2 regions of the Anaeromicrobium sediminis genome follow, and region 2 is predicted to be linked to the other one. Evidence: riboswitches for the same ligand, from Rfam matches in the RefSeq annotation. Region 2 holds a riboswitch; the other holds the start of a gene.
What was found. Region 2 has a riboswitch for glycine ahead of CCE28_RS04435 (GrdX family protein). Riboswitches for the same ligand answer to the same signal wherever they lie in the genome.

Region 1 (3,429 bases), on a different contig from region 2:
ACTAATCATAGTTTGATACTCAAATATAGCTTGTAACGTTCCCTGGCTTATCTCCGGTTGATAAGGTGTATAAGCAGTGAAGAACTCAGATCTTAAAACCATGTGTTTTATAATAGTAGGAATATAATGATCATATGCTCCTGCTCCTAAAAAGCATGTTAAATCATTTATACTCTTATTTTTACTTGCAATTTCGTTCATATGATTAAAGATTTCTATCTCTGACATTCCCTCTTTTAAGTTGAGCTCCCTACCTAACTTAAGTTCTTCTGGAATATCACTAAATAAATCATCTATAGATTCTGCATTTATTTCGTTTAGCATATATTTTCTATCTGCTTCTGTATTAGCAATATATCTATGCATAGGCTACCTCCTCCATACTTTATAGAAACTAATTTTTAATGGCTTTCACTTTCACAAAATGCCTTATAGTCTTCATGATCCATTAAACTGTCTAATTCTGATAAATCGCTGATTTCAACCTTTAATATCCAGCTTTCATAAGGACTATTATTTAAAAGTTCCGGTGAATCTTCTAATTCTTCATTTATTCCTGTAATCTTTCCTGACACAGGCATGTAAGAATCGGATGCAGCCTTAACAGATTCAATAACACCAAATACATCTCCAGCATTTAATTCATCATCAACCTCAGGCATTTCCACATAAACGATTTCCCCTAGGGCATGTTGAGCATAATCTGTAATTCCTATAGAAGCTTCATTTCCCTCTACCTTAATCCACTCATGATCCTTTGAATAATAAATTCCTTCTACTATTTTCACAATAAATTCCTCCTTAATAACTTTTTCTAAATATAATAGTCCATAACAACATCCATATTTAGATTGTTTTTAATTTTCTTAATTTTATTGAGCTAATATAGTTTTTTAAACCTATCTTAGCTTTTATTTCTTATAGTTCTTAGTGTAAAATCTCTTACTTACCACTTGAGCCTTTAAAATTCTTTTTCTCACCTTTATTTCAATAGGTGTACCTAGTTTTGAATACTCTATAGGAACCATGGCAAATCCTATATTCTTCTTAACTGTAGGAGCAGCATATCCAGTAGTTACAAATCCTATTTCTTTTCCATCTGCCCATACTTCATAACCATGTCTAGGAATTCCCTTATCTAACATTTCAAAACCTACTATTTTTCTCTTTAATCCTTCTGCCTTCTGCTTAACCAAAGCTTCCTTTCCTATAAAATCGTCTGTGTCTAACTTTACAAAGAATCCAAGGCCCGCTTCTAATGGAGTTATATCCTTAGTCAATTCATTCCCATAAAGGGGTAATGTAGCTTCAAATCTTAAAGTGTCCCTAGCTCCTAGACCCACTGGTCTTAGCCCTAGATCTTTTCCCTCTTCCATAAGTTTTTCCCAAACCATTTCTGCATTGTCATGGTCTAGGTATATTTCAAAACCATCTTCTCCCGTATATCCAGTTCTTGAAACCAAACAGCTAGCTCCGGCCACATTCACATTTCTCTTACAGTAGAAAAACTTTATCTCGGTCAAATCTGTATCTGTTAGTTTTTGTAGTATTTCTTGAGCATGAGGTCCTTGTATGGCCAATTGAGATAACGCCTCTGATATATTCACAACATCTATATCATATCCATCTGAGTTCTTCTTCATCCAGTCAAAATCCTTATCCACGTTACTAGCATTTATTACAAGGAAAAAATGTTCTTCATTAAATCTATATACTAATAAATCATCTACCACTCCACCGTCTTCATAGCACATAAATGTATATAATACCTGATTATCCTCAAGGGCAGATACATCATTAGTCACTAAATTTTGTACGAATTTAAAGGCATCCTTACCCTTAACTTCCACTTCTCCCATATGAGATACATCAAATAGACCAGCCTTATTTCTAGTAGCTTCGTGCTCTGGAGTGATGCCCTCATATTGGACTGGAAGTTCCCATCCTGAGAAGTCTATTATCTTTCCTCCGTGCTTTCCATGGGCATTGAAAAGAGCCGTTCTTTTAAGATTTGACATTTCGTTTCCCCTCCTTAAATAATTCTTTTATCACACTAAATATGATTCTCATCTTCTATGCATAACATGTAGTCTTGTTTATATTTTTGAAATTAAAAAGAGAGATATAAAGGCATGACAATTTTTAATGCCTCCATATCCCTCTGTCCTTTTTTACCTGAGAGCTTCTACACCCTATGGTGTATTTCCCCTTCGGCGTGGAAACTATCCAACTTTCCAGAGACCCATCAGATAACGATCCTTTTGCCTGAAAGTTTCTGTGAAAATTTGGCTTTTTCCACATTGCTTCTTCGGCTATCTTTAAAGATATCTCACGCTATCCTCATTTGGATAATCATATTTTATTATTTGTATTTATATTACAGTACTTTTCTGAATATTTCAACAATTGATATTAACTTAACACATTTGAAACTTCTAGAAGTTATTACAAATATAGTCAGGAAAATAAGAATCCATTTCCATGAACTAATTGTAATAACTAGGCTTTATCCTATTAAAGTCTTATGTGGCCCATATTTTTTCTAATACCATTTTATGTGGTTTTCTCTATTTTATAGGCATAATTTTCATTTTTTCTCATTTCATTTACCTAGTTAGTAGTTTTTTTGACACTTTTGTGTTTTTTATAATTTCTCTACTTCATTCCCCTAGCCAACATATGAGTATAGGCCCTTAAAATCATTCTATAATTACCATAAAAGCCTTTTATCTTACCTATAGACTCTGGCCTATCATAATCTAATATATACTTATCATTAGCCTTGTGAACAATTGGTATAGGCAAGAATTTAACCAAATGTTCCTTCACCCCTATAGCGCCACATCCAGAATCATAATAATTTCCAAAAGCCCTATTTAAATCAAAGTGAATCATGTCAATATGTCCATAGGAGAAATCCATAATTTCATCAATCGAATTAATATTCCATCCATTATAAAGTATTAATCCACCTATATTGTGAACTAATTCTTCTATTTCTTTTGCCTTTTTTAAATCTAACGCAATTGAATTGGTAAGCATAATAGCAGCTATTTTATCATCTAATAACTCTTTTAAGGAATCTATACATATACTTCCTTCTTCATCTAGTTGTACTTTTACAACTTCATATCCGGCTAAACACAATATGGACTTGCTATTTTTATAGTCCACATGAGAAACTATTATTTTAGTCCTTTTAAATTCTTTTATACTATTATAATAAGCCCTCATTAGCATAAAGCTTATAAGTTCTCCATGTACTCCTGTCATTCCCTGTAGGCATACCCTATCCATACTCAATGCCCTACTTAGGATTTCATCTAATTTATATATTACTTCAAGGGACCCTTGAACTGTTTCAATTGACTGATAAGGATGAACCATGCTAAATTCTTTCATAGCTTCTAAATCCTCATTTATCTTGGG
Region 2 (3,429 bases):
GTTATGAGTTATCTATAAAAGCATTCTTTGAGGGTAGTGAAAAAATTGCTAAAGAAGCCTTTAAGCTTGAAAAGATTATAAATAATATGGAAAGATCCATAGGAGAATATTTAGTTAAATTATCAAATACATCCCTATCAGCGAGACAACATGAAATTGTAGATGGAATGTTTAATACTATAAACGATATTGAAAGAGTTGGAGATCATGCAGATAACATTGCAGAATTGGCCGTATATAAGAAAGACAATAAATTAGTATTTAGTGATAAAGGTATCAAGGAATTAGAAGAGATGCACGAGAGAGTTCTAAAGTCTTATAAGGAATCTATTTTAGCCCTAGAAACAGCTGACTTAAATACAGCAAGAAGAATATTAGAACGAGAAGGCGAAATAGATCATATGGAAAAATCATTAAGAGCTAGCCACATTGGTAGACTTAATAGACAAGAATGTACTACATCTTCTGGAGTTATATTCCTAGATATTATAAGCAATTTAGAAAGAATAGGAGATCATACAGCTAAGATTGCCTTTGCCGTATTAGATTTTCCAGATAGATAATATAAAATAGGTGTAATAGGGGTTAGGACCCTTATTACACTTTTTTAATTAGAATATTAAAATTTTAACATACTAAATAAAAAATGTTGTAAAAGACAAATCCTAATAATAAGATTATCTATAAGTAGGTACAAAATGAAAGGAGCATATTTCATGAAGATAAAAATAATAACAGATAGTTTGTCTGACATTCCCAAAGAAGTAGCCCAAAAATATGATATATGTGTATTACCCCTTAAAGTAAGATTTGGAGAAGTAGAATATGAAGATCAGGTGACAATAACTATAGATGAATTTTTTGAAAAGTTGGAAAAAAGTACAGAACTTCCTAAAACAGCGCAAGTTATACCTAGTGCATATATTGAAAAAATAGAAAAATATTTAAGTGAAGGTTATGAAATCATAATTATAAATGGATCCTCAAAGGTAAGTGGAACTCATCAATCGGCCTTAATAGCTAAGGATGCAACAGATCCAGAGAAAGTTCATGTGATAGATACTCTATCACTATCCTATGGATGTGGAATGATGGCTGTAGAGGCAGCTAGAATGGCTAAAGAAGGTAAAACAAAAGAAGAAATAATTGAAAAAATTAATAGTATGATAGATAGGGTGGAAGTATTATTTTCTGTAGAAACTCTAGAATATCTAAAAAAAGGTGGAAGATTAAGTCCTGCTAAAGCCATGATAGGAAATTTATTAAATTTAAAACCCATATTACATATTGAGGGTGGAGAAATAGAAGTTATGGATAAAGTAAGGGGTAGTAAAAAAATAATAAGGAAAATGATAGATATGTGTAGAAGTATGTCGCTTGATGGAAAAATAGGTTCAATTACCCTGATACATGGTAAAAATGAAAAAAGTTTCGAAAAAATGAAGGAAGAAGTGAGAGAAGAGTTAAAACCTGTGGAAATCCTTGAAAGTCGCATAGGGCCTACAATAGGCACGCATACTGGACCAAGCCTAATCGGGATTATATTTTTAAAGTAAAAAAAACTTGCATACTTGCATAAAAAAGATATTGATAAATTTTAAACTTTGTTCTATAATGAAATTGTGATAAGGACATAGAAAAAATTGTATAAAAAAATCGATTTCTGATTGATGGGTGTGGGAGAGAACTAAAATTAGTCGCCGAAGGGACAAACAAACTATGTTATTGCCAACTGGTTTGTGAATTTTTCAGGCAAAAGGACCGTACTCTGACAGAACTCTGGAAAGCTTTTTAAATAAAAAGCACCGAAGGAGCAATCCCCTATGGGGAGAATCTCTCAGGTTTACGACAGAGAAGCGTGGCATAATTATTTGCCATGCTTTTATTTTATTCAAAAGTGTCATAAAATAAAAATGATTGTGACTTTTTAGAAAGTTGGAGGATGAGATGAAAAGAATATTAGTGACGAATAACCCAAAAGTGAATGAAGAATTTTCCAAGGAAATAGATACTATTTACATGAAGGAAAAGGATTTCATTAAAGTACTAGAATTAGTTAGAGATAAGATTCATGGGGGACATAAGTTGCTTACACATCCACTATCATCAAGTATTAAACCAAATGAAACTCCTTATAAATCTGTATTGATTTCAAAAGAAGTGGCTAAACTAGATATGGAATCCTTAATGATTATAGAGAATTCATTAGAAAGTGCTAAAAAATTAATAAATGATAGGAAAACTCCTAATTGGACAGAAAGTATTTTAGAAGATTTTCAAGTCATTGATTTGTCAATAATAAAGAGTGCTATATAGTAAGAAAAAAGTAAAGTTTAAGGAGGATTAAAATGCAAAACTTATATGATGTGGTAATAGTAGGAGCAGGACCAGCTGGATTAGCTGCTGGGCTTTATGCATCAAGAGCAAAGTTAAAAACATTAATTCTTGAAAAGGGTAAAGTTGGAGGACAAATAGTTACTACAAATGAAGTAGCTAACTATCCAGGATCAATTGCAGATGCAACAGGACCTAGCTTAATTGCAAGAATGGTAGAGCAAGCAGAAGAATTTGGAGCAGAGAAGAAAATTGATTCAATAGTAGATGTAGATTTCACTGGAAAAGTTAAAGTTTTAAAAGGTGAAAAAGAAGAGTACCATGCAAAGGCAGTAATCATTGCAACTGGAGCACAACCAAGAAAGATTGGATGCAAAGGTGAAGTAGAATTAACAGGTAAGGGAGTTTCTTACTGTGCAACTTGTGATGCTGACTTCTTTACAGACTTAGAAGTATTCGTAATCGGTGGAGGAGACTCTGCAGTAGAAGAAGCAATGTACTTAACTAAATTTGCTAGAAAAGTAACAATTGTACATAGAAGAGATGAATTAAGAGCTGCTAAGTCAATTCAAGAAAAAGCATTTAAGAATGATAAAATGGAGTTTATGTGGGATACTACTGTAGATGAGATTAAAGGTGATGGAATTATTGAGTCTATAGTATTCAAAAACACTAAAACTGGTGAATTAACTGAGTATGAAGCACACGAAGATGATGGTACATTTGGAGTATTCCCATTCATTGGATTCTTACCTATAAGTGAATTATATAAAGGTAAAGTTAAGATGAACGAAGGTGGATACATTATGACAGATGATGATATGAACACAGACGTTGATGGTGTATTTGCAGCAGGAGATATTAGAGTAAAATCATTAAGACAGGTAATCACTGCGGCAGCAGATGGTGCAATTGCAGCTGTAACTGCAGAGAAATATATTGAACACAATTTTGGAGAATAAAAAGGAGGTAAACAAAATGTTAGCTGTTGATAAGAATACTTTCCAAGAAGAAGTTTTAGAATCAGATGGTTTTGTTTTAGTAGATTATTGGAGTGATGGTTGTGAGCCATGCAAGGCTTTAATGCCAGATATT

Region 1: it holds a riboswitch for glycine, as region 2 does, so the genes downstream of both, gcvT (glycine cleavage system aminomethyltransferase GcvT) here and CCE28_RS04435 (GrdX family protein) in region 2, are expected to answer to the same signal.

What each region holds. Positions count from the first base shown of each region.
Region 1 is NZ_NIBG01000023.1:6,346-9,774, reverse strand. It holds gene gcvPA (aminomethyl-transferring glycine dehydrogenase subunit GcvPA) at 1-366, opposite strand, end outside; gene gcvH (glycine cleavage system protein GcvH) at 402-788, opposite strand; gene gcvT (glycine cleavage system aminomethyltransferase GcvT) at 912-2,018, opposite strand; glycine riboswitch at 2,160-2,240, opposite strand; glycine riboswitch at 2,244-2,344, opposite strand; gene CCE28_RS18020 (PLP-dependent aminotransferase family protein) at 2,656-3,429, opposite strand, start outside.
Region 2 is NZ_NIBG01000002.1:327,790-331,218, forward strand. It holds gene CCE28_RS04425 (Na/Pi cotransporter family protein) at 1-563, shown strand, start outside; gene CCE28_RS04430 (DegV family protein) at 717-1,556, shown strand; glycine riboswitch at 1,668-1,774, shown strand; gene CCE28_RS04435 (GrdX family protein) at 1,948-2,316, shown strand; gene trxB (thioredoxin-disulfide reductase) at 2,349-3,296, shown strand; gene trxA (thioredoxin TrxA) at 3,313-3,429, shown strand, end outside.